Regions from separate parts of the Ruegeria sp. N11 genome, predicted to be linked through region 2. Evidence: riboswitches for the same ligand, from Rfam matches in the RefSeq annotation. Region 2 holds a riboswitch; each other region holds the start of a gene.
What was found. A riboswitch is a leader RNA that binds a small molecule or an ion and turns the genes downstream of it on or off. The one in region 2 is predicted to bind cobalamin.

Region 1 (7,714 bases), on a different contig from region 2:
AAGCGTGCAGCAGGCACGTGTCGAATAATAATGCGGCCGCCTCTACCGAAGTATCGTTTCCGTACTGTTGGAAAGATGGAAGACACACCCTTGTGTGCGAGGCAGCTTAAGCAGGCCTTCCTGATCTAGACCCAGCCAGATCCCCCTCAGCACCAAAGAAGTTACACCGTGGGTCACAATGATTGAGGGTTCTTCTTGCTCATCCAGAAAGGATCGGACTCTTGCCGATATCTCCTCAAAGCTCTCACCGCCAGGGCTGCGAAAAAACCACAAATAGCTTTCGTAAGCGTAGTCGATCTGCGACCTGATGACGTTCTTGGTTACACCTTCCCATTGGCCAAATGCGATTTCCTGAAGGCGGTGGTCAGTTTCCTGTTGCAGCTGGGGTGCAATCGCGAGCCGAGCCGTGTGCTGCGCGCGCTCTTGCGGGCTGACGACGACCCGAGACGGTGTGTTCGGAATGCGGCTCAGAATTTGGTTTTGAGTGCGCGCCTGCGCCTTGCCCGTTTCGGTCAGCGGAGAGTCCTTGCGGCCTTGAAATTTCCCAAGAGTATTCCACTCGGTTTCGCCGTGTCGCAGTATGAATAGATCGGGATATCTGCTCATAAGTCACGCACAACTCTGGAAAATCAAAGCATGATTCAAATATGTTCTCTGGACAGGTTCTGTGACCTTACAGTTCTTTCCGCGCCCTCAGCGCAGCCGTGATCGTCCCGTCGTCCAGATAATCCAGCTCACCCCCAATTGGCACACCCTGCGCAAGTGAGGTCAGGCGAACCTGTCCCTCCAACTGGTCGGCAATGTAGTGCGCGGTGGTCTGTCCGTCGACTGTGGCGTTCAGGGCAAGGATGATCTCGGTGATGCCCTCGGCCGTCACGCGGTCTTTGAGGCGGGGAATGCGTAACTCGTCCGGGCCGACACCGTCCAAGGCCGACAGTGTACCGCCCAGAACGTGATAGCGGCCTTTGAAGACACCGGCACGTTCCATCGCCCAAAGATCAGCGACATCCTCGACGACACAAAGCTCTCCGGTGGCGCGGGCCTCACTGTCGCAGATGTCACAGATGTCAGCGGTACAGACATTGCCGCAATTCAGGCATTCGCGGGCGGTGGCGGCGACCTGCTGCATTGCGTCCGACAGCGGTGTCAGCAGCAGGGCGCGTTTTCGGATCAGGTGCAGAACCGCGCGACGGGCCGAGCGCGGGCCAAGGCCCGGCAGCTTGGCCATCAGGTCGATCAGGTTGTCGATGTCGCTGTTCGAACTCACGGCCTGTCCTGTTTGGCACCGAAGGGAGCCTCCGGCGGGAGTATTTTGGAAAAGATGAAGATCAGAACGGCAGCTTGATGTCTGCCGGCAGCCCCATGCTTTCGGTCAGCTTGGCCATTTCCGCCTGAGAGCGCTCGGCGGCCTTGGTCTGCGCGTCCTTGATGGCGGCCAGGATCAGATCCTCGACCACTTCCTTGTCGTCGCCGTTGAAGATCGACGGGTCGATGTCCAGACCTTTGAGTTCGCCCTTGGCGGTGGCGGTGGCCTTGACCAGACCGGCGCCGGATTCGCCGACAACCATGAGGTTGTTCAGTTCTTCCTGCATTTCGGTCATTTTGGTCTGCAGGTCCTGCGCGGATTTCATCATCTTGGCCATATCGCCCAGACCGCCTAAACCTTTGAGCATCGGGTTTCTCCTGTAAATCGATTTGACGCCTAAATACGAAGGGTGGCTGCGTGACACAAGGGGCATGGGCATCCTCCTGTCTTCCAGGCAGATGTTCAGTCCTCTTCGAACGGGTCCCATTCGTCTTCGACCTCGGGCAGAGCCTCGGTTTCGACCTTGGCGGCGCGCTGTTCCGGGGTTTCGATCCATTTGATGCGCGCCTTGGGAAACTGCATGAGTACCGCCTGAACCAGCGGGTGTTGCTCGGCCTGGGCCCTTAGCGCGAGGTCGGCCGCGTCGCGGACCTCGGCAATCGTGGCGGCTTCGCCATCTGCCACGATGGACACGGCCCACCGATTGCCTGTCCAGCGCTGCAGCGCCGTACCCAGCCGTTGGGCAAGGTCTGTCGGGGCATGATCGGTCGGCGTAAATTCGATCCGGCCCGGTGAGTAGGCCATCAGCCGCACACCGTTTTCGACCTCGACCAGCAGCTTTACGTCCCGATTTGACCGGATCAGTTCGACCACATGTTCGAAGGTCGGATAGCGCGCCAGAGCGGTTTGGACGTCCTGTGCCAGGGCCGCAGTCGGCGCGCCGGCAGGGCCATGCGGAGCGGAAACGTAGGAAGACCTTGCCGATGCCTGAGGTTGTACCGGGGCGTGCGAGGGTACGGCCATGCCGCCACCGGGGCCTCCGTTCGGCGTGGGTGGAGGTGCGTCCTGCAAACGTTTGATCAGTTCTTCCGGGCTTGGCAGGTCGGCCACATGGGTCAGCCGAATGACGGCCATTTCCGCTGCCATCATGGCGTTTGGCGCGGCTGAGACCTCTTCGAGTGCTTTCAGCAACATCTGCCACATGCGGGTCAGAACGCGCATCGGCAGGGCTTCGGCCATTTGCTGACCGCGTGCGCGTTCGTCGGGCGAAACGGTCGGGTCCTCGGCGGCGTCCGGCGTGATTTTGACCACGGACACCCAATGGGTGATTTCGGCCAGATCGCGCAGCACGGCAAGCGGATCGGCACCCTCGGCGTACTGAGCGCTGAGCTCTGTCAGAGCCCCCGCCGCGTCGCCCCGCAGGATCATGTCCATAAGGTCCAGGACGCGGCCCCGGTCCGCCAGGCCCAACATCGCCCGGACCTGATCGGCACTGGTTTCCCCGGCCCCGTGCGAGATCGCCTGATCCAGCAGCGAAGTTGCATCACGCGCCGAACCTTCGGCCGCTCGGGTGATCAGCGCCAGTGCGTCTTCTGCGATCTGGGCGCCCTCGGCGGCGGCGATCTTGTTCAGAAGACCGATCATGTCCTCGGGTTCGATCCGGCGCAGGTCGAAGCGTTGGCAGCGCGACAGGACCGTCACCGGAACCTTGCGGATTTCCGTCGTGGCGAAGATGAATTTCACATGCTCGGGCGGTTCTTCAAGCGTCTTGAGCAACGCGTTGAACGCGCTGGTCGAAAGCATGTGAACCTCGTCGATGATATAGATCTTGTAGCGTGCGCTGGCTGCACGATAGCGGACGCTGTCGATGATTTCGCGGATGTCGTTCACGCCCGTGCGGCTGGCCGCGTCCATCTCCATCACGTCGACATGGCGGCCTTCCATGATCGCCACGCAATGTTCGCATTGGCCGCAGGGTTCGGTCGTCGGTTTGCCGTCGCCATCGGGGCCGATGCAGTTCATGCCCTTGGCGATGATCCGCGCCGTTGTCGTTTTGCCGGTGCCGCGGATGCCGGTCATGATGAAGGCCTGCGCGATCCGGTCTGCCTCGAACGCGTTTTTCAGGGTGCGCACCATGGCATCCTGACCAACCAGGTCGGCAAAGGTTTCCGGGCGGTATTTGCGGGCAAGAACCTGATAAGCGGGGCGTGGCGAGTCGGTCATTTCTGCTCTGTCGGATTCGTATCAGAAGTGCAGCGTAGAGTGCGCCGCCGCCTGCGTCCACAGCCGGTTCGCGAAATTCATTTGGGAATGCTTCGGGATGCGCGTAAAAATGAAGGCGAAAGCATTTTTGACCGGATTCTTGTGCGTAACGATTAAGGAGGGCGCGTTGCATGTCTCAGATGATTATTCATGCGCTGCAGGTCGGAGGAGGTACTCTGGCCCTGACATCAATGCCGGGGCGCGGGGGTAAATATGCCCAGGACCTGAATGCGATTTCCGACTGGAAGCCAGGTCTTGTCATTTCAATGACGACCGAAGTCGAGATGCTGCAGGACGGCGCGCGTGACTTCGGAACCGACATTCAGGCGCGCGCCTGCCGCTGGGTCCATCTGCCGGTCGAAGATTTCGGTGCACCCCCCGACGCCGTGACCGCGCGCTGGCCCGATGTAAGCGCGGCCGTCCGCCATGCCCTGTCAGGGGGCGGGCGCATTCTGGTGCATTGCCGGGGCGGCTGTGGCCGGTCCGGAATGGTGGTGTTGCGCCTGATGGTCGAATGTGGCGAGCAACCGGGTGCAGCCCTGAAACGGTTGAGGGCGGTGCGGCCCTGTGCGGTTGAAACAGATGCACAACTGGCATGGGCCACGCAATTGATTCCGGCCAGCGCGGACCCGTAGGTCAGGCCGACAAATGTCCGGCCTGGGCCGCTACTTGGCGACCTGCCAGGGCCGAAGCTTCAAGCATGGCGCAGGGCGGGTCCGACAGAATTGCGGACGGCAGCGCACGGAACTCTGCGCAGAACATCATGTCTGCATAATCCTCCAACCTGTCGCCCGGAGTTTCCTCATTCGTTCCGCAAAACACCCGGATTTTGTCTGGCCGCGCGTGGAACCGGGCCATGCACCCTTCGGGGCAATGGGCAAGCTCGCTGCTGCCTTCAATGGCGAATTGCGGGGTTGCGGCCGGGCCGGCGCTTGCCACGGCGCGCGTCAGAGCCCGCGCCATTTGCGCCAGTGCCGGACAGGGTTTGCCGGTGCGCTGGCACACAGTGGCAGAAAATTCGTGTGTCCTTGTCTTCCAGATCATAATGCGCCCTCCGCGCGCGGCGCGGGGCAAGGATCAGGTGTGACGGGGCTATGCCATCAGGACCTGCCCGGACACCCCGCCCGAGTTTCGGTTTCAGTATCGATGGCAGGTCTCCTGACTTGCGGGTCATCGCTTTGCCGACCTTCCCAGCCTTTCGGCCAGTGGTGTTTCGGCATTGCTCACCGCTTACAGTTGCGGGGGCAGTCTCGGCCTTGGTTCCTTCCGGCAATGCCAGACAGAACCGCACCGTGTTCCCTTTTCATCCCGGCCCCGGAAAGGGCGCGGAAACCATCGCCTCATCGCTAGCGGTTGCGGGGTCCCCGAGTCAAGCGCATTGCGCGGGCCGAGGCATTTGGTCCGATGCGTGGTCGGGAAAGCGGACGTTTGGTCATGTTTGCACCGGGTTGACTTGAGCGGGCGACTGGCCTGACAGATAGGTGAACTGAACTGTTCAGTTGAGAGCGGAGCATGAGATGTTGGACATACAGGAACAGGTCTTGACCGAAGACATACGATTTCCCGCCGGGACGGCTATGCTGTCGGGTCGTCTGTACCTGCCTGTTGCAGCGCCTGATATCGTAGTTGTTCTGAACAGCGCGACCGGCGTTCCCCAGGACTATTATCAGCATTTTGCCCGGTGGCTGGCGGAAGAGCAGGGCATTGCCTGTCTGACCTATGATTACCGCGATTTCGGAAAATCGCTATCGGGGCGTTTGAAGGATTCGCGTGTCACCATGTTCGATTGGGCGCTGATCGATATTCCCGCGGCCCGGGCCGAGATGCGGCGGCGATTCCCAAGTGCGCGGCAGTGGACCATTGGTCATTCGCTGGGGGGTATGCTTGGGCCATTGCAATCGGATGTGGATCAGATCGACCGGATGATTTGTGTGTGTTCCGGCCTGGTTACGTTGTCGGATCATCCCTGGCCCTACCGGGGGCTGGCCGGAATCTTCTGGTACGGGCATGCGCCTTTTGCAGTACATATGCTGGGGTATCTGCCCGGCAAGGCCATTGGGTTTGGTTCGGACCTGCCGTCAAAGGTCTACTGGCAATGGCGAAAATGGTGCACCTCGCCGAACAGCTATCTGCCTGAAATTGGCCAAGGCCTGCCCGCAGTGACCTGGTCGCGGGCCGGTGGTCCGGTTGACCTGTTTGCGATTTCGGACGACCAGATGGTGCCTGAAAATGCGGTCCGGAGGCTGGCCGAGCTATACGGCCCGGACGCCAACCGTCATGTGCTTGAACCAAAGGATTTCGGGCTGAAATCCATTGGCCACATTGGTGTTTTTGCGCGCAAAAACAAAGCGGTCTGGCCGAGGCTGATCGAGTCTGCGGAGCAGCAAGTCCGTTCCGACCGGAAAGATGTGACGATTGCGGGATGAAGTGAGAGGTTGGACATCGACCCAAGCGGGGCTCGTTGTGGCTGCTTCCTTCCGGACCTGACCAGGTTGGCGAGGCGCTCGCCCGCGCCAACCTCTCAATCGTCGATATAGGGAAGTTGCGCCAGGAAGACAACCCGTCAGAGTGACAGTCTGATCCGCAGAAAGCCTTCCGGGTCATGCCCCAGCACATGCGGATCGTATGCGTCCAGTTCGGAGAGATGCGCCCTTGCTCCCGGCCCGGTTTTCAGAATCGAAGCGTGGCCGGGAAGCCGGACAAGGCTGAAGGGGAAGGGCGCAGATTGCATCGGGTCGCCCGGTAATCCCCCCGAAAGATAGTCGCGCAGGACGTCCCTGATGGGTAAGGTCGGCAGATCGATCTGCCGGGCCTGATGCGCAACTGGGAAGTGTCCGCCGCCGCTGGCCCGGTAACTGTTCAGGGCCACAACGAATTTCTGGGTGGGTTCAATAGGGATTCCACCGCAGCAAATCTCGCAGACACGGTTTGCGGTGGGATCGACCAGCATTCCGTGAGAATCAAAACGCGCCGGCTGAGAAAGATCGATCCGATAGGTCAGGCCGAACAGCACATCGAAGTTATGCCCGGCCCGTGTTTCATCGGTCAGAGTGCGGACAGCTCCTGCATCAACCTGATTGAAAATGCCCGCCGACATTTCAAGCCAGTCACGGACCATGTCGCCGGTGACAAGCACGGCGCGCAGTTCATTCGGGAAAGAATGAAGATCCGAAACATTGCGCAAACGAACCTTTCCGGGCGGTACTTCCGTGTAGGAGCGCGGTCCCGCGCGGCCTCCGAACTTGCAGGGCGAAACAGCGGACAACAGTGGAAGCCCCCGTAGGTCTTCGTCCAGATGGAGGTTCAATGCCGCTGCCTGGGCGCTGGCGACCAAAGCGAGGCCCCGATCCGGTGCGCAAAAGCTGAAATAGCTTTGCAGGCTTTGATTGTTGTGGCCCACGGGTCTTGAGGCCAGTGCACGGGTTTCTTTGTGGCCGTAACTGAACAGATGCCGCATTCCGGGGTCTTCGGATACCGCTCCGTTCCCGTGCCGGGAAAGAACAGGAGGCAGCTGAACCTGCTGCCCGACAACCTTCCATGGCCCGGCAGAGGTTTTCTGCACATGCAGGTCGATGATGCCAAGATGCGTCCCGGCGACGCTAGGCATGACAACCGGTTTGCCATGTACATGCCCCCGGGTTGCGTCCGTATGATCCAGCCCTTCGTGATCCTTGCCGGGAAGTGTGAGATGCGTATGGCCTGCAACAATGGCGTCGATCCCGTCGATCGCGGCCAACGGTATGACGGCGTTCTCCAATCCGCGCGCGGGTTCCGAAGGTCCAAGGCCCGAATGCGCCAGCGCGACAATCACATCGCTGCCGTCCGTGCGCAGGGCCTCGACCGTCTTTTGCGCGGCCTCCAGAATATCTTCGAACACGACCACATCCTGAACCCTGTGGGCATTCCATTGCTCCGTCTGCGGCGGCAGGATCGACAAAAGACCCAGACGAAACGGGGTTTCGACGCCGTCGATCAGAAGAGAGCGTTCTAGTATTGCGCGGTCATTCCATTTGGCCCCGGTGGTCAATTGCCGGGCATTGCTGCAAATCACCGGGCACGGTGCGCCGTCCAGAATACGATTCAGCGTCGGCAGGCCAAAGTCGAAATCATGGTTGCCCAGTCCGATTGCGTCATAGCCAAGTTCCC
Region 2 (7,714 bases):
TCCCTCGACCGGGTCGTTGGTCAAGGCCGCCGAAGAACGTGACATTCCATGGATCCGCCTGAACGAAGGATCGCTGGTTCAGTTCGGGCATGGCAAGTATCAGCGCCGTATTCAGGCGACCATCACGTCCGAGACCAAACATATCTCGGTCGAGATTTCCTGCGACAAGGAAGATACCCACAATCTGCTGAACGATCTGGGCCTGCCGGTGCCGCAACAGCGCATGGTCTATTCGGCCCGCGAAGCCGCGAAAGCAGCTGGCCGGATCGGATTTCCGGTGGTGGTCAAACCGCTGAATGCCAATCACGGCCGCGGAGTATCGATCAATCTGAACTCGGAATCCGAGGTCGAGGCCGGTTTTGCTGAGGCCAAGGAACACTCGCGAAGCCGCGCCATTCTGGTTGAAAGCTTCATTACAGGATTTGATCACCGGATGCTGGTGGTGAACAACAAGCTGGTCGCCGTCGCCAAACGGGTTCCGGGTCATGTGATGGGGGATGGCAAGCATACGATTGCGGAACTGGTCGCTATCGTTAACCAGGATCCGCGCCGGGGCATCGGGCACGAAAAAGTGCTGACCATGCTGGAAATCGACAATCAGGCCAAACGCCTGATGGAAAACGCCGGTGTGACCGAAGAAACCGTTTTGCCGGAAGGAGAGGTTTTCTATTTGCGCTCTACCGCGAACCTGTCCACAGGCGGCACGGCCATCGACCTGACCGATGTGGTTCATCCCGACAACCGCGACATGGCTGAACGCGCCATCATGGCGGTTGGGCTGGATGTAGGCGGCGTCGATTTTCTGATCGACGACATCACCAAGTCCTACAAGGATATCGGCGGCGCGATTGTCGAGGTGAACGCAGCCCCCGGATTCCGGATGCACGTAGCTCCGTCCGAAGGCCAACCGCGCGATGTTGCCGGTCGGGTGATCGACATGCTGTTCCCGGTCGGGGACAAGACACGCATCCCCATTGCGGCAATCACGGGAACCAACGGGAAAACCACAACATCGCGGATGTTGAACCATATCATGAAAACCAGCGGCAAGACCGTTGGCATGACCTCGACTGACGGGGTCTATGTGGATGGCAAGCTGAGCGTCAAGGGCGACATGACCGGGCCCAAGTCGGCCCAGATCGTGCTGCGCGATCCGATGGTCGATTTCGCCGTGATGGAGACCGCGCGTGGCGGGCTGGTGCGTTCGGGCCTGGGCTATCAAAGCTCGAACGTTGCCGCCTGTCTGAACGTATCGGCCGACCATCTGGGGCTGGGTGGCATCAACACGGTCGAAGAGCTTGCCGTGGTCAAACGCGTCGTGGTGGAAAGCGCCACGGATACGGCCGTTCTGAATGCCGACGACATCAACTGCCTGAAGATGGCGGATTATGCCGGGGCAAGTCAGATCTTCTATGTCACGACCAATCCCGGCCACAGTCTTGTGAAAGAACATATCAAGGAAGGCGGCAAGGCCATCGTGCTGGAAAAAGGCATGAACGGCGACATGCTGACCATCTACGACAATGGCCTGCATATCCCCGTGCTCTGGTCGCACCTGATCCCGGCGACACTGGAAGGCAAGGCGATCTTCAACGTGCAGAACGCCATGTTTGCTGCAGCCATGGCCTATAGTTTTGGCGTTGATCTGGACAATATCCGCCACGGGCTGCGGACCTTTGACACCAGCTATTTCCAGGCACCGGGGCGGATGAACGTTTATGACGAACATCCGTTCAAGGTAATCCTGGATTATGGCCACAACCCCGCCGCCCTGAAGGCAATGGCGGCGCTGGCCGACCAGCTAGAGATCAAGGGCCGCAGGCTGTGCGTCGTATCGATGCCCGGTGACCGTCGTGACGAGGACGTCGAGGATGCGGGCGCGGCGCTGGCCGGTCATTTTGACCACTTCATCTGCAAGGCTGACGACCGCCGTCGCGGACGCGGGCATGACGAAATTCCTCAGATGCTGCGGCAGGCGTTGATTGCAGGCGGCACGCCGGATGAGGCGATCACAATCATCCCTGATGAGGTCGAAGCGGTGACGGCGGGTCTTGAAATGGCAGCTCCCGGCGATCTGCTGGTGATATTCGGCGACGACACCACCCGCTGCTGGAAACAGATCATCTACTTCAATTCGGATGGCGACGCGCCCGAAGCTGAAGCGATCGCCAAGCCTGCCCCTGTTGAGACCTCTTTCGAGGACATGTTCGATAGCGATCAGGCCCTGATCCGGGACGAGCGCGGCGTGCGTCTGGCCCGCGAAATCAGCGAAGACGCGGATTGAGCCGAGGGCACCGGAATGGACAGAATTGAAGAGCTTGAGACCGCGCTGACCATCCCCAGCGCGACCAGTGGCGCGTTTCGGGTAGACGATGCGCGCCGGCTGACCGGGCCCGGGTTGCTCTGGGATCACCCGGGCGCAATCATGGACGTCTTTTTTGACCAAGAGCAGTCTTCGCGTGTCATTGAGCTGTGGCAGCATCATGCACGTCGTGTGCTGGATGCGCTCGGCTGGCACCAAGAAAAGCTGACATATCGGGTATTCACCGGCGGCGTGAACCTTGCGATTTCAGCGCCGATGGATCAGCTATATTCAGCGATCTTTGCGGTCCAGACCGCATGGCATTTCTGTGCCGCGGCGCTGGTCGGGGAAACACCCGGCGATTTCGACAAGATGATCGCCAACGTCCGCGACGTCATGGCCAAAGAGGCAAATCCGGCCCTGATCGCCCTGATCCAGGCGGCGTCGGCGCGGGGCGTCGATATCCTGTGTGACGACGACGAGATTTCGATCGGCCACGGGGTCGGAAGCCGGACCTGGGCCTGGAACGCTCTGCCTGCGCCTGATGAAGTCGAGTGGGACGCCTTGCACAACATCCCCGTCGCCTTCATCACCGGAACCAATGGCAAGACCACAACGACCCGGCTGCTTGAGGCGATCGCCCGGGCGGCGGGCAAGGTTGCCGGGCTGACCTCGACCGAGTTTGTCCGCGTCGGCGACGACATCCTCGACCGTGGTGATTATTCCGGCCCCGGCGGAGCGCGCATGCTGCTGCGCGACCGGCGGCTTGAAGTCGCCTGTCTGGAGGTTGCCCGTGGCGGAATCCTGCGCCGGGGTCTTCCAACCCATGCCGCCTCGGCTGCGGCTGTCACAAATGTCGCCAATGATCATCTGGGTCAGTACGGCGTCAACACGGTTCCGGAGTTGGCGCAGGCCAAGTTCGCCGTGCATCGCACCCTTAAGAAAGATGGCGTTCTGGCCCTGAACGCGGATGACCCCTTTGTCCGGGATGAGGCGCTGAACACGTCCTGCAGGATCTGGTGGTTCTCGCTGGACCAGAAAAACGCACTGATCCAACAATCCCGCGAGCAAGGACATTGTTGTGCCTTCCTGCGGGACGAGATGATCGTGTTCTTCGATGGCTCCACGGAACAACCGGTGATTTCGGTTCACGATGTACCGCTCGCTATGGGTGGGGCTGCCAGGTACAATATCCTCAACGCAATGACTGCGCTGTGTCTGGCCTGCGCACTGGATATCCCGATGCAGGCCATTCGCACGGGATTGTCCGGTTTCAAGCCAGACGCCAAAGATAATCCGGGCCGGTGCAACGAGTTTTCCCATAGCGGCGCCCGCGTCTTTGTCGATTTTGCGCATAACCCACATTCGGTCGAAGCGGTGTGCGAGGCTTTGTCCGGACTTCCGGCAAAGCGCCGCTTCATACTGCTAAGCCATGCCGGGGACCGGTCCGATCAGGACATCATCGATGTCACGCAAACGGCATTGCGGTTCCAGCCGGATGTGATCGTCGCTGCCGAGCTTGAGGGTTATCTGCGGGGACGCAACCTTGGTGAGATTCCAAAGCTGATTAAGCAGGCGGCAATGAACAACGGTCTTCGGGATGAGCAGATCCTGAGCGCGCCTTCCCCGGTCGAGGCGAGCAGGACAATACTGGATCAGATCGAACCGGGCGATCTTGCCCTGTTGCTGGTCTTGTCCGAGCGCGAACAGGTTCTGAAACTGCTGGAGAATTGAACCGGCACGCTGAACGCGAGGCACCCGGGCAGTTACCGATGGATGCCGCTCCGCCGCCGAACAGAGTGTCCTGGCAACAATTCTGTATTGACGCATGCCCGGGTCTGAGGCACTTAGCTAGAAGATGGTTCCCGAAGGAAGACCCGAGGGATGAAAAGGGAATACGGTGCGGCCCAGTGGGCCAAGTCCGTAACTGCCCCCGCAACTGTAAGCGGTGAGCGACGCCAAACACCCACTGGCCGAATGGGCCGGGAAGGAAGGCCAAGCAAGGACCCGCGAGTCAGGAGACCTGCCATCAATGTTCAACCAACCCGGGGCGGGGCGCCCTGGAAGGAGGCTTAGATGGCACGTCAGTCACGTGTTTACATGATCAGCACCTTCTGTCCGCGCTTGGCAACAAGTGGAGCGGACCATGTCAGACGCCACTGATCATGTTCTTCTGATCTGTTCGACATGCAACGGTGATTTGTCTGCGGACAAAATACGCTCTTCTTTGTCAGATGCGCTGCCGTCCGCGTTTGCCATTCGCACGGTCGATTGCATGGCCGGGTGTGCGCAGCCGACAACTGTTGGGTTTCAGGCCGCCGGCAAAGCCCAATACCTGTTCGGCGACATCCGGACCCCGCATGACATCGCGGCCTTGGCCGAATTCGCGTTGCAATATCAGAACAGTGCCGATGGATGGACCTGCGCGTCCGACAGGCCGAGCGCGCTTTTTGACAAAACCCTTTCCCGTTTGCCCCGAATGACTTTGGAGGAGCATTCATGACGACCTCTGCATTTCTTGCCGTGCGTGACGTCGAGTACTATGCGCTGAATGGTGATGTACTGCTGCAAGCGGCGTCTTTCGAACTGGAAGAAGGTGCCATCCTTGCAATTGCCGGGCCGAACGGGGCCGGGAAGACGACGCTTCTGAACCTGTTGTGCGGCACAGCCGAACTGGCGCTGGGCGACGTTTTGATCAATGGGCGCAGCCTGAAACACATGCCCGCCAACCAGCGCGCCCGAATGATCGCTGTTGTCAGCCAGCACGAGCTGCCGGATAGCAGATTGTCTTTGCGGGAATATGTGGCCTTGGGGCGAATCCCGATCCGGGCTGACCGGTCGAAAGAGGGCCACGCCGCCGAACTGGACAGGGTTTTGAACCTGACAGGTCTGAGTGATCTGGCGGAAAAACGAATGGGCGTACTTTCCGGGGGCGAACGTCAACGCGCGCATATCGCGCGTGCTCTGGCACAGAACCCTTCACTATTGTTTTTGGACGAACCGACAAACCATCTGGACCCCGACGCCAAGGGGCGGATGCTGTCGCTCGTTGCCGAGTTGGGCATAACGGTGGTCATGATCGTCCACGACCTCGTCATGATCCCCGAATTCGCCACTCACGTGGCCATGATGAAATCCGCGCGGCTCACGGGCTTTGGTCCCGTGGCCGATGTGCTGACCTCGGACCGGGTCCGGGAAACCTTTGGCGTCGACTACCTGTGCTTTCACCATGAGGGCCGCGTGATTCCGGCGCTGGATATCCGAAAAACCTCGGTCTCAAACTAACCCTAGGAGCATCTTTGAATGAAACAGATCTGGTCGGTGGTCCTGACCACAGCCCTGGCAGGCGGTGCGTCGGCACAAGAAATTGCCGTCGACAATTGCGGCAAGTCGCTAGTTTTTGAAACTGCACCCGAGCGGATTGTCGTGCACGATATGAACATGACCGACATGGCCTTTGCGCTGGGTCTGCAAGACAAGATCGTCGGGCTGACCGGCATCACCGGATGGTACAAAACCAGCCCGGAATTCGATACGCTGCGCGGCGATATTCCCGAGCTTGCGCCCAAATACCCAACGGTCGAGAACCTTGTGGCCGTCGAACCCGACATGTTCTTCGCGGGCTGGTATTACGGGATGAAGCCGGGCGGAGACGTGACACCTGACACGCTGGAACCCTTTGGCATCAAAACCTTGATCCTGTCCGAAAGCTGCGTGCATCTGGACAAGGACCGCCCCGAAGCCAGCATGAACCTGCTGTTTGATGACGTTCTGCGACTGGGCGAGGTCATGCAGGTCGAAGACAAGGCGAAGGAACTGGTTGATGGTTGGAAAGAAGAACTGACCGAGATCGAAACCCGGACCGCCGATCTGCCCAAACCGCGCGTTTTCCTGTTGGATGGTCCGGCTGATGCGCCCTTCACCGCGGGCAAGTTTGCCATTCCCGATGCGATAATTTCCGCAGCGGGCGGTGAAAACGTGACCCATGACATGGATACAAGCTGGGGCCGCACCTCGTGGGAAACGGTAGCGGCCGCCAACCCCGAATTTCTGGTGCTGCTGGATTACCAAACCGGCAACGGCGCCGAGGATACCTTCAAATTTCTGCAGGAGCATCCGGTTATGTCCCAGACAGATGCTGTCAAGAATGAAGCCTGGATTGGCCTGCGGTACGAGGAACTGACCCCGGGACCGGCAAATATCGAGGCGATCCTGAAAATGGCGCAGGCCATGCATCCGGATCTCAACTGATATGGGCCGACTCGGCCTGACACTTCTGCTGGGGGCGGTCGTTCTGGCCGCCCTTTTGCTGATCTCAACCATCTACGGCACCACATCCATTCCGGTTTCCGACACGTTCACCGCTGTCTTGCTGGGAACCGGTCTGAGTGACGGGGACATGTCGCCTTTGCACCGGATCGTGTTTGATTTGCGCCTGCCGCGCGCCCTGTTCGCGGCCGTAATCGGCGCCGGGTTGGGCATCGTCGGCGTGGTCCTGCAAACCACAACGCGCAACGATCTTGCTGATCCGTTCCTGTTCGGCCTGTCCTCGGGTGCGGCGGCCGGCGCCGTGTTTGTGATCACCGTGACCGGCGACGTGCTGGGCTTTTGGACCCTGCCGTTGGCCGCGTTCTGCGGCGGGCTTGTGGCGTCGGGCATCGTGCTGGCGCTGGTTCACGGTTTACGCACAAGCGCGCCCGAAAAACTGATCCTGGCCGGGCTTGCGGTTTCGTTCCTGTTCTCGGCCATCACCAACTACCTGATTTTTGCAGGCGACAGCCGCGCCGCGCATTCCGTGATTTTCTGGATGCTGGGCGGTCTGGGCCTGGCCCGCTGGGAGACGTTTCCGCTGGTCTGCGCAGGCCTGCTTCTGATCCTGAGCTTTTCTCTCTACCGCAGCCGCTGGCTCGACGCGCTGCTGACCGGCGATCTTACTGCCTCCACCCTCGGCGTACCCGTGCGCGGACTGCGGTTCAGCATGTTCTTTGTTGCGGCGCTGGCAACGGCGGTGTTCGTCTCGGTCGCCGGTGTCATCGGTTTCGTCGGTCTGATGGTCCCCCACATCGCCCGCGGAATCGCGGGGCCGCTGCATGGCCATCTGCTGCCGACCGCAGCTCTCGTCGGCGCGGCATTGCTGACGGGCTCGGATATTATCAGCCGTTTGTTGCTGGCCCCGCAGGAATTGCCTGTCGGGATCGTGACAACCTCAATCGGATCGGCGTTCGTGTTCCTGCTCCTGTTCAGGACCAGAGCCCGCTGACCGGACCCTTTCCACCTTCGATCCAGGGCGCAAGCAGCGGCTGGTGCGAACCATTTATGTGCCGCGCTTCCTCTGTGCATCTCTGATAAGTGCGGCGAGGCGATAGAACCCATGTGCCATCTTGGTATAGGGCATCAGCAGGAAGAAGGTCA
Region 3 (7,714 bases), on a different contig from region 2:
AAAAGAAGCCATGTGATCCAGCGTCGCCGCGATCTCGGCCGCCCCGCGGAAACCGTGGCGCTGCATCCCCGCGATCCAGGCGGGATTGGCGGCCCGGGCATGGACGACGCGGCTGATCTCTTCCGGCAGGGTGCGGGCGCGGGGTTTATCCGGATTGGTGTTGTCGAGATGGTAAAGTTGCACCCCGCCGCCGGTAATCTTCTTGGCCGCCGCAAAACCGGCCTCATGCGTGGCATAGTCGTTGGCCAGCAGCAGGTCGGTTTCGGTCAGGTCCTGAAGGTGCACGAAGCTGTCCGCATTGGCGACTTGTCGGGTAATGCCGTCGATATCCTGTGCGACGTGTTCGCCTTCCAGTGCGAATGAACTGGCCTGTAGCCAGGCCTCACCCGCCTGCGCGCGGGCCTCGTCGGTGTAGGTTTCCGACAAGTGTGTCATGTTCAGGCCATAACTGCCCGGAGCCGGGCCAAAAACCCGCGGGTTCGGGGTCTGCCCCGCGAAGGGATTCCAGTCCGGCGCTTCGTCCCGCTGGGACAGCGCCCGAACGGCCTGGCCAAATAGAGCGGAGAGCGTTGGGAATACATCCCGGAACAGGCCCGAAACACGCAGGGTCACGTCCAGACGCGGACGGCTGAGGTCGGTGATTGGAAGCACTTCGATGCCTGATACCCGCTCTGATCCCTTGTCCCAGACCGGTTTCACGCCCAGCAGGTGCAGCGCCATCGCGAATTCCTCGCCTGCCGTGCGCATGGTGGCCGACCCCCATAGATCGACGATCAGGCCTTTCGGATAATCGCCTTCCTCCTGCAGGTGCCGCCGAACCAGTTCCTCGGCCAGTTTCACGCCTTGTGTATAAGCCGCGCGGGTCGGGACCGACCGGGGATCAGTGGTGTAGAGGTTCCGCCCAGTGGGCAGCACATCCGATCGTCCGCGATAGGGCGAACCCGACGGGCCAGCCTCGATCCGGTTTCCGGCCAGCGCGTCCAGCAAGGCAGTGCGTTCGGCGTGTGCAGATGGCGCGGGGTCGAAATTGCCGGTCACTTCAGGCACGCGGCCAAAAATATGCAGCCCGTTGCCAAACTGGCTTTCCTTGATGTCGCAGACAAAGCGGTCGATGCGGGTGATTGCCTCGGCGATACAGGTGGCCTGGTCAAGACCAAGATCGCTTTCCAGCCCGATGGCCTGAGCTTCTTCCCGGATATCTTCCTGCAAGCGGTCGCGTCGTTTGGGGTCAAGCCCGTCGGCGTTCGAGAATTCGTCCAGCAGCGATTCAAGCCGCACCATCCTGTCCGGCGTGCCGCTCTCCTTCATCGGGGGCGGGATGTGACCCAGCGTGACGGCTCCGATGCGACGCTTGGCCTGTGCGGCTTCGCCTGGGTCGTTGACAATGAAGGGGTAGATCACCGGCAAATCACGGATCAGCGCTTCGGGCCAGCACTTGGCGGACAGGGCAACGGATTTTCCCGGCAGCCATTCCAGAGTGCCATGGGCGCCAATATGGATCAGTGCGTCGGCGTGCAGGCTTTTGCGCAGCCAAAGGTAAAACGCGACATAGCTGTGACGCGGTGTGCGCGAAAGGTCGTGATAGTCGTCATCGCGCAGTTCAGGCGTGCCACGTTCGGGTTGCAGCGCGACCAGCGCCTTGCCCCGGTGCAGCGCGGTGAAATGGAACGCGCCATCAACAAAGGTCGGATCATCCTCGGGCTTGCCCCAGACTGTTTGCAGGTCCGTATTCAGTTGATCCGGCAAGTGTGCAAGCGCGGCCTGGTAATCTTCGAGCGACCAGGAAATCCGGGCGCCCAGCAATGTGTCGGCGATCGGTTCGGCTGGGGCTGTATCATACCCGGCGCATTGCAAATCTGACAGCATCGCTTCGGCTGATGCCAGCGCGTCAAGGCCCACGGCATGGGCCATCTGCCAGTCCTTGCCGGGGTAGGTGGACAGAACCAGAACCGGCACCTGTTCCGCTTTGGGTCGGTCGTTCAGATTCAGCCAGCCGGTTACACGATCAATGATCGCTTCGATCCGTTCAGGTTCAGCGCGGTGGGCAAAGCGGGAATATTCCAGGTGCGGATCGCGTTTGCCCGGTTCCTTGAATGAGGCGATGCCTGCCGAGATCCGCCCATCCACTTCGGGCAGCACGACGTGCATGGCAAGGTCGGCGGGGGAAAGACCGCGTTCGGCCTCGGCCCACGCTTTGCGGCGTGAAGTTGCCAGAGCGACCTGGAAAACCGGCACACCCGCCGCGTCAAGCGGAGAGGTTCCCGACGCACCTTTGCCCGAGAAGGAGGTGGCATTGATGATCGCAGAAGGTTCCAGTGCAACGATGTTTCGGCGCAACCAATCGGCGGCGGCAGGTGCCTTGAGGGAAGGGGCGAACATGCCCATTGCCTCGAACCCACGCGCCCGCAGGCTGTGGATCAGCGCGGCGACCGGGGCGGTGTCGGCGGAGGTCAGGTAGGCGCGATAGAAAGTGACGATGATGCGTTTCGCATCGTTCGTAAATGCGGTTTCGACCGGGGTTACGCCGCGGTCAGGGCACCAAACACCGCATTCCGGAAGGGTTTTGGCCCCCATCACCGGCCCGGCATAAAGACCTGCCGCCAATGCCATCTGCGCCAAAGCGGCCTGCGCCGCGACCTCGCCGCCGGTGTCGCACAGATGCGCCAGTCGCCGCAGGGTCGAGACGGGCAGGGTGGAATAGTCGTCCAGCCGGGTATCCTCACGCCCGTCGGCAGGCAGAACCGCCAGCGCGATGCCTTTGGCCTGCGCCAGCGCAAGAACCTGCTGCAGCCCGTATGACCAGTAAGGCACCCCACCAATCAGGCGGATCAGGATACCTTTTGCGCCGTCAAGCGTCTGTTCCACATATGTGTCAACGGACAGAGGGTGTTTCAGCGCCGTCAGATTGGCCAAACGCATCGTCGGCATTCGCCCTTCCGGCCCACCGCCGCGATGCCAGCCTGCCGCGAAAGCACCGAGATCACTGTCCGAAAAGGACAACATCACCAGATCCGCCGGGCTCTGGCCCAGATCGGTCGGGGTCTCGGTTTCTTCAAGCCCGTGGCTTTCGCGGAAGACGACGTGCATGGCTTACTCGGCGGCCTCGGTCACACCCACGAGGATATCCCGGATTTCGGCCTCTTTGATGTCGTCGTGCTCGGCAATGACCACAAGACGCGAGCGGCGCTCCTCGCCGGGTTCCCAGGGGCGGTCGTACTGATGACGCACCCGGGCACCGACAGCCTGAACCAGCAGACGCATCGGTTTGCCGGCAACTGCCGCATAGCCCTTGACGCGCAGGATGTTCAATTCCCTGGCCAGACGTTCGATCTTGGCAACCAGATCGAGTGGATCGCTTTGCTCCGGCAGTTCGACGATGATGCTTTCGAAGTCGTCATGTTCGTGGTCGTGATGACCGTCGTGATGCGACGGACGCGCGTCCATGTCATCCTCGGCTGCAGCTTCCAGACCGAGCACGACGCGGACGTCTACGACGCCTTCGGCAACCTCTACGACGGGCAGCGGGCGCGGGGCCTCGGCTGCGATGACCTCTTTGGCTTTGGCAACACCCTCTGGCCCTGCCAGATCGGGCTTGGTCAGCAGGATGATATCGGCGCAGGATATCTGATCCTCGAACACCTCGGAAAGAGGCGTTTCGTGGTCGATCGAGTCATCGGCCAGGCGCTGGGCATCCACCGCCTCGACGTTCGGAGCGAAGCGACCTGCCGCGACCGCCTCGGCATCGGCCAGAGCGATCACGCCGTCCACAGTGATTTTCGAGCGGATATCGGGCCAGTCAAAGGCTTTCAGCAGCGGCTTGGGCAGGGCGAGGCCGGAGGTTTCGATCAGAATGTGATCGGGGCGCGGGTCCAGCGCCATCAGCGCTTCGATGGTCGGAATGAAATCATCGGCCACGGTGCAGCAGATGCAGCCGTTTGCCAGTTCCATGATGTTCTCTGCCGGACAATCGGGAATGGCGCAGGATTTCAGAATATCGCCGTCGACGCCCACGTCGCCGAATTCATTGACCACGACCGCCAGACGTTTGCCCTGCGGGTTCTGCATCAGGTGCTTGACCAGCGTTGTCTTCCCTGAGCCCAGAAAGCCGGTGATCACAGTGACGGGAAGTTTCTCAAGAGTGCTCATTTCAGGGCTCCAATCGGGGGAATGCGGGAGGCGCAGTTTTTGCGGAAATGTTCGGGGCGCTCACGCCATTTGACCAAGCCGTCCTCGGTCGCCAGATATTTGGTCGCACCGTCGACAATGACGTCAACGTGTTCGGCTTCGTTCAGGTTCTCATAGACAAAGGTCCAGCGACCCGGTCCACCGCGCAGCACGATCGAGCAGCCCTGATCGCAGTTCGACAGGCATTCGACGGGTTTCAGCGTGATGCCTTCGGGCAGGTCGGCCTGTTGCAGCGCTTTGTGCAGCAATGTGCCGGGGCGTTTTTCATCATCCTCGACGGGCAGTCCACGGCGGCACGTGGTACAGACCAGCAACTCGACTGGTGCGGTCTCGGTCATGTCTCTCATCCCCCCAAATCCTCTTCGCGGGGGACGGGGTTTCATGCGGGCCACGCGTCTGCACATGGACCCGACACCGGAACACCCCGCCCGGTTTCTTCTTCGGGTGCTGGCAGGTCTCCCGGCTTGCGGATGTCAGAGGCTTGCTCTGGCAGATGTCCCGCCTTCCCGGCCTTTCGGCCAGTGGCTATGGGCACCCTCTCCGGTCACGGTCGCGGGGGCGGCTGCGTTTGACGGAAAAACCGCTGACGCATTCCCTTTTCATCCATCCAGGGATGGACACCAACGGGTCGGACATGCGGCACAGGCGGGGGACTTGTCAAGCTTCAGGATGCGCGGTTTTGCCGCCGGAAGGGAAAAGCGACCTGAGGTGGTCACTCAGCGGCATCGCCGGGCGCTTGCTGCGCCGGAAATCCTGCGTGATTGAGGGGTTCAGTGTGATGTTCGCTGATTTTGGAAGGGGTCGGCGGGACCCGGCCAGGCGGGGCAGATTCGGCTTCAGAGCCACTGGGGCAGGCCGTGTGTGGACGTTGCGGCGACCAATCGACCGTCATCTCCGAGCATCGCTAAACCGAGGGATTGGGGTTTCGTTGATTAAGTAGCCGCCGTTCCGACCGGCTCGGGGTACTCCATTTCAGTATTCGCGCAAGACCCGGCAAAAACGACCGCTTCGAGATCGAATCTGATGGCCGTCTTGCCGTGCACAGAGTAGCCAGAATTTTTGCAAAATTATGCCTCAAACTGTCCTTAGCGGGCGTCGGCGAACAGAATATGCCAGGAAACAAAAAAATGAAAAAGTTAGCAGCTTTTCTTGTGTTCTTACCCGTCGCTGCAGTTGCGGAAGACCGGGTGTTCGAGTGTGAAGCGCCGGATGCAAAATATCCGGAAATGGCGGCCACGCTGGTCAAATACGAAGGCCAGAACAAAGGGCATATTACCATTGGTGATATTGACAATAAGGCTGAGGTGTATCCCGGCCTCGACACCCTGACTTACCTGTATATCGGTGACGGCTTTACCCTGAATTACAACGTGAATCTCAAGACTGGCACGTTTGACTATTCGGCTTCGGGCAGCAAATCCGGATGGGGCAAAGGCAGCTGCAAGGAAGTTGTGGCCCAGTAATTCGCTAATGCCCGGTCTGCGGGTTGGGCCTTTCGGTTGCCGAGAAAAGTACTTGCCTGGTTCCGTCCTGAGGCCAATGTAGTTGGCCGTGGACGGAACCCGGTTAAAAGCGGCCGATCCAGTATGTGTCCAAGCCATCTGGGCGGCGTGCCAACCAATCAAATCTTTTGATCAGCAAGGTTCGGCACGCCCCGAACACGCGGGCGCGATTGATCTGCCGGCGCTGAAGGTATTCGCGTTGGACCAGATATCCCGCGCCACGCGCCATGTTCCGTCATCTTCGAGATGGTAGATATTGATGCCATGGCCCGTGGAAACAGTGGCAGGGCCCGGGTCACGCGGAACATCGGTGGCGGTAAACTCATAACGCTCAAACGCCCAGTCCGCCGCCACAACAAATTCCAGCGATTGCTTTTTCCAACTGGTGTGAACGGCGTCGAAATACCCGCGCACCCAAGGCCCGACCTTGGCTTTGCCTTCCATAACAGGCGCACCGGGTGCGATGAAGACCACGTCATCAGTGACCGTCTCAAGGAATTGATCCAGTTTGTTCGAGTTGATCGCTGCAAGATACGCTACGTGTGCGGCTTGCGGAGTGTCGGCTCTGGTGTCGGGCAGCGCCGGTGTCGCGATAGCCAACCCTATTCCAGTAAAAAGCATGGTTATCCTGATAGTCATATCGGCCTCCAAGCATTTGCGGCGATTGGACCTTGCCGGTTGTTCAAACCCGCCTATCAACGCAAAACGCATTGCAGGACGATCGTATTGCAACGCAATTCGACAGGCTTTTAGGGCAATCGCAATTTCAGATAGCTACACCACTGATTGTTCAACTCGTATCGGGTGTATTTCTCGACAATAGTTACGTTTGGTGTACCTTGCGAGGCAGGAAAAAATAGCAATCATTAAGTATTTCTACTGAATGACCTTATTGACTGGCATAAGTTGCCGCCGCTTTCGACCCTCAGGGCGTTTGAGGCGACCGGCCGTTTAGGCGGCTATTCTGCTGCGGCGCGTTCACTGAACGTAACCACTGCCGCAATTGCCCAACAGGTGCGAAAGCTTGAGGCTGATCTGGGGATTCCACTTGTGCGCCGAGAGGGACGTGGACTTGCTTTGACCGAGGCCGGTCGGACGCTGGCCAGCACCCTCAACGACGCATTCGAGCAGATCGCAAAAGGCATTGATGATGTGACGGCTCAGGAGGCCGCTCGCGGTGTGAGTGTGTCTACGACTGTCCGATTTGTCGACGCGGTCATCATGCCACGTCTTGGCGGCTTCTGGGCGGAACACCCCGGCATCCAGGTGTCCTTCGCTGCGGAAGGAAATTCGTGGGACGTCGATCTCGAAGCCTTTGACATTGCGATACGCGGAGGCCCGCCAAACCATGTTTGGAGCGGCGCGGCCCAGAAACTGCTTCTAAAGTCGCCGTTCGTATTATGCGGCACACCAGAGCTTGTCAGGTTGGGTGCGAAAAACCTGACCGATGTGCCGTGGATACAGGACAAGAGCATCGGTTCCCAAGTCTTTGAAGGTGTCGTCCGGGACTTCGGCCTGCGCGTCGACGACGTTCAGCTTGTTGATCCGGGGGGATCGAAGTTCGAGCTGGACGCCGCCTTGCAAGGCTACGGATTGCATCTAAGCCCTCTAGTGACCGTCAAAAAGTACCTGGATAAAGGCAGACTGGAAGCTATCGACGTGCCGCCGAAATGGGTGGCCTGCTACTTTGCGGTCTACCGAAAGGGGCGCATTTCCGATCAGGTAGGTGCTTTCTTGAAATGGCTTGAAGTGACGTGCGCACCACTTTCTCAGGAGGCTTGAGAACCTCGAACTGGATTCCGTCCAACGTCATATCGGGCACTGGCCCGTCATTATGTTCACGCTATCGGGCCGGGGGCTGATCAGAGTTGCCTCGTGCAGGATTGGTTTTTTTGATTTCAATCGCTTATCCTTGCCGGGGATCATTTGGAAACAGGAGGTTCACGTGAACAGCTCTATCTCTGATGAGGCGATGGCGCGGCTCCCGTTTTGGGTGACACCTCCGGGGGAAACAGACGGCTTTTTGA
Region 4 (7,714 bases), on a different contig from region 2:
CCAGTAACCCAAGCGAGACGGACAAAGCGCCGATCAGCGCCGGAATGCTGTTGAGGGCAACCGTGACGATGGCAAAGATGCAGGCCAGCACGATGCGCATACGGGGATCGTAGTCTCCGATCATCCCGAAATGGGCGGCTTTGCCTGCCTCGGCCAGTGTTTTGGCCTGTGGTTCCAGCGCATGTGCCATCAGGTGGCCATCTTTTTACGCGCGGCCAGGTAAAAGCCGATGCCGAACAGACCAATGATATAGCCAATACCACCCAAGATGTTCTGCAGATCATTGTGCTCGCGATAGGCGGCGATCTCGCGCCGCAGTGGGCGGGTTTCGTCGCGCACCGCTTTGGCGATGGCCGCTCGTTCCTCATCCGAGAGCGAGGCCACTGTCACCGCTGCCGCGCCATCCGCAGATGCAACCGGCGTGGCTGTTTCAGAAAGCTCGGCTTCGACCCCCATGATTTCGGCCACTTCGTCGGCCGGCATGGCAACTTCGGCGACGTGCCCTGCACCCAGATCTGCCTTGAATGTATGAGTCACAGCTTTGGTCGGGCTGTAGAGAAAGAAACCGTCCGTATCGGTTACTGTGCGTCCCAGTTCAGAGCCATCGGGGCCATAGACGATGACTTCCTGGTCTGCGGCCATATCGCCATTGGAAAACCCCAGCTCGCCTTCGATTGCGTCGCCTGCCGGAAAAACGCCTGCAATAACCTTATGCGCAAGAGCCGGGAGCGGGGCGAGAGCAAGCGTACAAACAAGGATCAACTGTTTCATGTGGACGCAACCTTTACAAAAAGTTCCGGTTTGACCTTGCGGGCCAGAAGAACGGCAAAACCTGTCAGCACGGCCTCGATAGCCATGACGGGAATGTGGGCGAAAAAGACAAGCTTGGCAGCGGGCAGGAACTCATCGCCGGACAGCGCCAGCGAAACCGCGACGAAAGCCGTTGTGGCCGCGATCGAAAACGCGCCGCCAATTCCGCCCCAGATCGCCCCCTGAACAGGTGAGCCACGTGCGATCAGGCGACCAAAGATCATCCAGGTCAGCACCGCCGGAAGGGCGATATTCACCGTGTTGATCCCCAGCACGGTCAATCCGCCAAAACCAAAGAACACGGCCTGCAGCAGCAAGCCGACAAAAAGGGCCGGAAAGGCGGCCCAGCCGAGCAGAAGCCCGGCCAGACCGTTCAGAATCAAATGCACAGACGACGGGCCAATCGGCACATGGATCAGCGAGGCGACAAAAAAGCTGGCCGACAACACGCCCGCCGTGGGAATGCGATCCAGATCCAGCGATTTCAGGCCCAATGCGATCCCGCCAGCCGCGGCGACCGCACCGCCGATCACGACAGGGTTGGAAAGGGCTCCGTCGACGATGTGCATTCAGGCTTACTCCAGATCCCAGGCGCGGATCCAGATGACCGCATCCTGGCTCAGCTCTTTGCCTTCATGCTCGGTTTCCGGGCCCACGCCCAAAGCGGCGAAGCCCCAGTACCCGGCTTTTGGCACACCAAAAGTGAAATATCCGTTGTCATCCGAAATCGCGACCAACGCGCCGCCCGGCAATGGGGACACGGTGGCGTCCTTCGCGCCGGTGCCGGTCATGTCCGGTGCTGCGGCGATGTACTCGATTTCGATTTTTGCGCCGGCGACGGGCTGTCCCTCGCTCAACACGCGACCGGTAAAGGTTGACCCGGCGATGATGTTGTAAGGCTTGTTCAGCGGCAGAATCTCGGCGGCCAGCCCCTGCGGCTGATCCCAATCGGTCGGCAGTTCGTTTCGGTTGAGGTAAGCCTTGGTGATCTGCTGGATATAGATATCCTCGGATTCTTCGTAGTAAGGCGCAGGAACTGTAACCACCACATAGTCACCCGAGCGCTTCACCGGAATCGAGCCCAGGAACGCTTTGGCAATGTTGTCCGGTCCTTCAAAGGTGGTTTCTTGCAGCGTACCCATCAGATCGGTTTTTTCACCGTTGTGGATCACAAAGAATTCTTCCGGTTTTTCCAGGGTCATCACGTGACCAGCTTCAAACGGGTGCCAGAAAACCAGTTTGACCGGAACGTCACCGGGGCGTTCGATCATCGTGTCGTCGGTATATTCCAGCAGGAAATGGGCCTGCGCCAATGCAGGCATCGCCAAAGCAGCCGTTGCAGCCACCAGCAGTTTTTTCACAAATCGAGTCCTTCTCACGTCGCGCCTTCCCCGGAACAATTCTGCTTTGACGATGGGGAACGCGAAGCCATCTGCCTTGTCGGGCAAACAGATCCGGCGCACACCCCGTCGCCGATGATGAACGCCCCTTCCAAGGGCGCATGTTCGGCAGGTCTCCTGACTTGCGGGTCAAAGCGCTAAACTAACCTTCCCGGGATACCCCAGTGGCATTATCAGCCGCGCTCGCCGCCTACAGTTGCGGGGGCAGTTGCAGAGTTGGCAAAATGTGCCGCACTGCATTCCCTATTGCTTCCGAAGATGTCCCCGGAACCGAACATGGCGCGTTCATGCCAGAATATGTAAGACACGGTCAACAATTGATTGCGGCGTTGCATGGGCCATTTGCGAAATCAGAAATTGCATGTTCGCGCTTGCTACGCGGTTTGGTATGCGCCACCGCGAGTGTGTGTGTTTTCCTAGATCTCTTTATGTGTTCAATAGTCGTCGGTTCAGTTCGCGGACTTGAGATTTTTAGGCCTGAAACTGCGGGCGTTGACTCGCGTGTTTAATTGAACTCGTTACAAATATGTAGGGTCGCTCCGATGCACAAAAGGTCCGACCGGCCCAGCGCCCGATGCAGAAGCAGAGTTGTTGTACTTGTCGCCGTGTTCACGCTACCATCGGGCAAAACAACAGTGCAGGTGCCTCGTGACCACAGAAACAAAACGCCCGCTCACCCTTCGCGATGTCTCGGAAGCGTCGGGGGTATCCGAAATGACGGTCAGCAGGGTCCTGCGCAATCGGGGTGATGTATCGGATGCGACCCGAACACGGGTTCTGGCCGCCGCAAAAGAGCTGGGATACGTGCCCAACAAAATTGCGGGTGCGCTGGCATCCAGCCGGGTCAATCTGGTTGCGGTCATCATCCCCTCACTGTCCAACATGGTCTTCCCCGAGGTCCTGACCGGCATCAATCAGGTTCTGGAAGACACCGAATTGCAGCCAGTGGTCGGCGTGACCGATTATTTGCCGGAAAAAGAGGAAAAGGTCCTTTACGAGATGCTCTCGTGGCGGCCTTCGGGCGTGATCATCGCAGGCCTGGAACACACGGAAGCGGCCCGGGCGATGCTGGATTCCGCGGGCATTCCGGTGGTCGAAATCATGGATACCGACGGCAAACCCGTGGATGCGATGGTCGGCATTTCACACCGCCGTGCCGGCCGTGAAATGGCGCAGGCCATTCTGAAGGCCGGATACCAGCATATCGGTTTCATGGGGACCAAGATGCCTTTGGACCACCGCGCGCGCAAACGTTTCGAGGGCTTTACCGAGGTTCTGGGCAAACACGGGATCGAGATCGAGGACCGCGAGTTCTACTCGGGCGGGTCGGCACTGGCCAAGGGGCGCGAGATGACGCAGGCGATGCTGGAACGATCGCCGGAACTGGATTTTCTGTATTATTCCAATGATATGATCGGCGCTGGCGGGCTGTTGTACCTGCTGGATCAGGGGATCGACATCCCTGGTCAGATCGGGTTGGCGGGGTTCAACAATGTCGAACTGCTGCAAGGTCTGCCCCGCAAACTGGCAACCATGGATGCCTGCCGGCTGGAAATCGGCCGCCAGGCCGCAGGGATCATCGCGGCACAGCTGGCCGACCCGGAAGCCGAGATTGAAACCCGCGTAACCCTGACGCCAAAAATCAGCTACGGCGACACACTGAAGCGGCGTTAGAGTCTTGGCACTGCCGAAACTGGACAACCGGACAGCCCGTGCGGTGTTCATGGATCGTCACTTGCTGTCCGAAACCCCGTCGGGCAGCGCAAAGGGCGCGGATCTTCTGGACCTGATCCGACGGCTTGGTTTTGTTCAGCTGGACAGTATCAACACTGTGGCCCGCGCCCATGACATGATCCTGTTTTCGCGCAGGCCCACCTATCGCAGCACACATCTGAAGCGCCTGTATGAACGGGACAGGGCGCTGTTCGAGCATTGGACACATGACGCCGCCGTCATTCCGATGGAGTTCTACCGGCATTGGCACCTGCGCTTTCAGCGCGACGCCGATTTGTTGAAAGCCCGCTGGAAGAATTGGCGGCGGGATGGATTTGAACAACAGTTCGCCTCGGTTCTGCTGCACATCCGCGATCACGGTCCGGTATCCTCGTCCGATGTGGGAAAGGACGAAAAGAAAGGATCGGGCGGCTGGTGGGACTGGCACCCGTCCAAAACCGCGCTGGAGTTCTTGTGGCGCTCGGGCGCGCTGACCGTCATTGGCCGGGATGGCTTTCAGAAACGCTACGACCTGACCGAACGGGTGATAGAAACTCATCTGTGCCCCGGTTATGCACCATGCGATGCCGAAGGAACGGTGGACTGGCTGTGCAACGCCGCCCTGGACAGGTTGGGGTTTGCAACATCGGGCGAACTGGCTGCGTTCTGGGATACGGTCAGCGCGGCCGAGGCGAAAGACTGGTGCGCCGCAGCCCAGAAAAACGGCGCAATTGAGGAAGTCGAAATCAATTGCGCGAATGGGCGTACAAGGAAAGTGTTTTCCCGCCCGGGATTGGTTGAAGAGGCCCCTGAACTGCCCGCGCCACCGGGCAGAATTCGCGTGCTCAGCCCGTTTGACCCGATGCTGCGGGATCGAAACCGAGCCGAACGCCTGTTCGGGTTTCACTACAGGATCGAAGTGTTTGTGCCCGCGCCCAAAAGAACCTACGGCTATTATGTCTTCCCCCTGCTCGAAGGTGATCGGCTGATCGGCCGGATCGACATGAAGGCCCACAGGGATAGCGGCGAATTGCGGGTACAATCCGTCTGGCCCGAGCGAAAGTTGCGCTGGTCAGAGGCCCGCACCCGGCGTCTGGAGGCCGAGCTGGACCGGGTGCGCAGATTTGCCGGTCTTGATCGTGTTGAGCTTGCCAACGGCTGGCTGAAAGACCCTAAATAGGCTCTATTCAGCCTGTGACAGGGTTAGGTGGATCGATTCAAGACCGTCAATTCCGCCATCAATCACATCACCGGCCTGTACCGCACCGACACCGGCCGGGGTGCCTGTCATGATCAGATCGCCCGGACGAAGGTGATAGTAATTTGAAAGATGGCTGACGATCTCATCTATTTTCCAGATCAGTTCGTCCAGGGTCGCATCCTGCCGGACTTCACCGTTGACGCTCAGATGAATGCGCTTGTCTTTGTCCGGCGACCAGTTCTCTGACCGGGTCAGCGGCGCAAAAACGGCACCGTTTTCCAGATCCTTGCCCAGATCCCACGGGCGCTGTTTGTTCCGTTCACGGATTTGCAGGTCGCGGCGGGTCATGTCCAGCGCGCACCCATAGGCAAACACCGCGCCCAAAGCCTGCTCGCGACTGACGCGGAACACCGGCTGACCGATCGCAATCGCCAGCTCCATTTCGTGATGATAGTTTTCTGTACCCGGCGGATATGGCGCGGTCGCTCCGGTCAGGATGGCGTTTGGTGCGGACTTGGTGAAATAGAACGGCGCCTCGCGGTCCACAGTATTTCCCATTTCAGCCGCATGGGCCGCATAGTTCCGCCCGACGCAAAAAATTCGGCCCACCGGATATTCGGCCTGCTCGCCGACAACCGGTATCGCAACAGGGTCGGGAAGAGAAAACAGCTTGTCCTGCATGACAGCCCCCAGTTTGAAACATCGCCGGGCATCTTAGGTGTCTTCCCATCACTGGCAAGACGTTGGCGACCGAGATGCACACCCTTTTGACCTGACATTCAAGACTTCGGGTTTCTTAGACGCATTGACCTTTCGCTCCGGATAACTCTCACTGCCCCGGAAATTCAAACACCCGGGACATCCCGGATCAGGCGGAAACACGGGGAACAGCATGCAGTGGAACGAATTCGCGGAATGGGGCCGAAAAGTCGCTGACTGGACGCAGAACTATCACGAAACCGTTGGCGACAGGCCCGTCCGGGCACGGTGCGAACCGGGTGAGGTCTTGAATGCGTTACCGTCTGAACCGCCCGAAACCGCCCAGCCCATGGAAGACATCTTCCGGGATTTTGAGCAGATCGTAATGCCCGGCATCACCCATTGGCAGCACCCCCGGTTCTTTGCCTACTTCAACTCCAACGCCTCGGCCCCATCGGTTCTGGGTGAGTTTCTGGCCAGCGCCATCGCACCGCAATGTATGTTGTGGCAAACCTCGCCCGCTGCAACCGAGATGGAAACCCGGATGATGGATTGGTTGCGGCAGGCTTTGGATTTGCCGGACGGATTCGCCGGTGTGATTCAGGACTCGGCCTCGTCGGCGACGCTGGCCGCCGTGTTGACGATGCGGGAAAAGGCACTGGCCTGGCAGGGCAACAAACAGGGGCTGTTCGCGCAGAAACCCCTGCGCATCTATTGTTCATCCGAGGTTCACACCTCAATCGACAGGGCCATCTGGGTTGCCGGAATTGGCGAAGACAACCTTGTGCGTGTTCCCATCAAGGGCGACTGGCGCGGAATGGACCCCGACGCGCTGGAAGCGGCCATTCAGGCAGATTTAGACTCTGATTTACAGCCTGCGGGCGTCATTTTGTGCGTCGGCGGGACCGGCGTCGGGGCAACCGATCCTGTGGATCGTTGCTTAGAAATCGCCGCCAAATACGGCCTCTATTCCCATGTCGATGCAGCCTGGGCCGGGTCGGCCATGATCTGCCCCGAATACCGGCACTACTGGCCCGGGATCGAACAGGCTGACAGCATCGTCTTCAACCCCCACAAGTGGCTGGGGGTACAGTTCGACTGCTGCGCGCATTTCCTGAAGAAGCCCGAAGATCTGGTCCAGACGCTGGCTATCAGCCCGGAATACCTAAAAACACATGGTAAAGACGGGATCGTCAATTACTCGGAATGGTCCGTTCCATTGGGGCGTCGCTTCCGCGCGCTGAAACTGTGGTTCGTGATACGCACCTACGGGCTGGAAGGCCTGCGCCAGCGGATGCGAAATCACGTCAACTGGTCCAAAGCGCTGCATGACAAACTTGCGTCGGAACCGGATTTTCAGATCACGACGGCGCCGATGTGGTCACTCTGGTCCTTTCGGTACATGCCCGAAGGCTGCGCCGACCCGGATGATCTGAATTTGCGGCTGGTCAACGCCATCAATGATGACGGACGGATTTATCTGACACAAACACGTGTGGATGGCGATCTGGTCATCCGGTTCCAGGCCGGACAGTTCGAAACCACGGAACAGGACGTGATGATGGCCTATGACGTCATAACGGACATTGCCCGTGGCCTGACTCCTTAGAGACTAAGCCCTCATCCCGGCGGCGGCCTGGGCGTAACCGCCGGATGCACCGTCAACAAAATGCACGTGATCATCGCGAACGGCAGAGGGCACAAAACAGGTCATCATCGCCTCGTCCTGAGCATGGATGCCATAGCGGATCTTGCCCTGCTGGCGCGCCTGTTCCAGCATCTGCCGGATGCGTGCCAGCGTGGCCTGATCGCAATCCAGCGTCATCTTGAGGCCGTCGTCGAATTTGCGGAAGTCCGCATTTTTGCTGACCATTTCCTTGTAATGTTGGGG

Region 1: another riboswitch for cobalamin. It lies ahead of ACR0J8_RS02650 (hypothetical protein); the one in region 2 lies ahead of ACR0J8_RS05700 (DUF1636 family protein).
Region 3: another riboswitch for cobalamin. It lies ahead of ACR0J8_RS20915 (DUF1636 domain-containing protein); the one in region 2 lies ahead of ACR0J8_RS05700 (DUF1636 family protein).
Region 4: another riboswitch for cobalamin. It lies ahead of ACR0J8_RS11530 (DUF4198 domain-containing protein); the one in region 2 lies ahead of ACR0J8_RS05700 (DUF1636 family protein).

What each region holds. Positions count from the first base shown of each region.
Region 1 is NZ_JBQFLX010000002.1:142,610-150,323, reverse strand. Features, by position in the region: gene ACR0J8_RS02675 (histidine phosphatase family protein) at 43-606, opposite strand; gene recR (recombination mediator RecR) at 674-1,267, opposite strand; gene ACR0J8_RS02665 (YbaB/EbfC family nucleoid-associated protein) at 1,329-1,673, opposite strand; gene ACR0J8_RS02660 (DNA polymerase III subunit gamma/tau) at 1,769-3,529, opposite strand; gene ACR0J8_RS02655 (protein-tyrosine phosphatase family protein) at 3,700-4,203, shown strand; gene ACR0J8_RS02650 (hypothetical protein) at 4,205-4,612, opposite strand; cobalamin riboswitch at 4,700-4,920, opposite strand; gene ACR0J8_RS02645 (alpha/beta hydrolase family protein) at 5,086-5,994, shown strand; RNA gene ffs (signal recognition particle sRNA small type) at 5,994-6,092, opposite strand; gene ACR0J8_RS02635 (bifunctional 2',3'-cyclic-nucleotide 2'-phosphodiesterase/3'-nucleotidase) at 6,132-7,714, opposite strand, start outside.
Region 2 is NZ_JBQFLX010000004.1:132,846-140,559, reverse strand. Features, by position in the region: gene cphA (cyanophycin synthetase) at 1-2,284, shown strand, start outside; gene ACR0J8_RS05705 (Mur ligase family protein) at 2,300-4,036, shown strand; cobalamin riboswitch at 4,145-4,347, shown strand; gene ACR0J8_RS05700 (DUF1636 family protein) at 4,449-4,805, shown strand; gene ACR0J8_RS05695 (ABC transporter ATP-binding protein) at 4,802-5,587, shown strand; gene ACR0J8_RS05690 (ABC transporter substrate-binding protein) at 5,606-6,553, shown strand; gene ACR0J8_RS05685 (iron ABC transporter permease) at 6,555-7,562, shown strand; gene tcuB (tricarballylate utilization 4Fe-4S protein TcuB) at 7,617-7,714, opposite strand, start outside.
Region 3 is NZ_JBQFLX010000025.1:1,710-9,423, reverse strand. Features, by position in the region: gene cobN (cobaltochelatase subunit CobN) at 1-3,087, opposite strand, end outside; gene cobW (cobalamin biosynthesis protein CobW) at 3,091-4,146, opposite strand; gene ACR0J8_RS20915 (DUF1636 domain-containing protein) at 4,143-4,523, opposite strand; cobalamin riboswitch at 4,618-4,825, opposite strand; gene ACR0J8_RS20910 (hypothetical protein) at 5,313-5,648, shown strand; gene ACR0J8_RS20905 (YybH family protein) at 5,820-6,326, opposite strand; gene ACR0J8_RS20900 (LysR substrate-binding domain-containing protein) at 6,594-7,469, shown strand; gene ACR0J8_RS20895 (hypothetical protein) at 7,633-7,714, shown strand, end outside.
Region 4 is NZ_JBQFLX010000009.1:122,522-130,235, reverse strand. Features, by position in the region: gene cbiQ (cobalt ECF transporter T component CbiQ) at 1-190, opposite strand, end outside; gene ACR0J8_RS11540 (cobalt ABC transporter permease) at 190-771, opposite strand; gene cbiM (cobalt transporter CbiM) at 768-1,379, opposite strand; gene ACR0J8_RS11530 (DUF4198 domain-containing protein) at 1,386-2,171, opposite strand; cobalamin riboswitch at 2,301-2,500, opposite strand; gene ACR0J8_RS11525 (LacI family DNA-binding transcriptional regulator) at 2,859-3,884, shown strand; gene ACR0J8_RS11520 (winged helix-turn-helix domain-containing protein) at 3,889-5,103, shown strand; gene ACR0J8_RS11515 (fumarylacetoacetate hydrolase family protein) at 5,107-5,805, opposite strand; gene ACR0J8_RS11510 (pyridoxal phosphate-dependent decarboxylase family protein) at 6,017-7,432, shown strand; gene ACR0J8_RS11505 (DUF3095 domain-containing protein) at 7,436-7,714, opposite strand, start outside.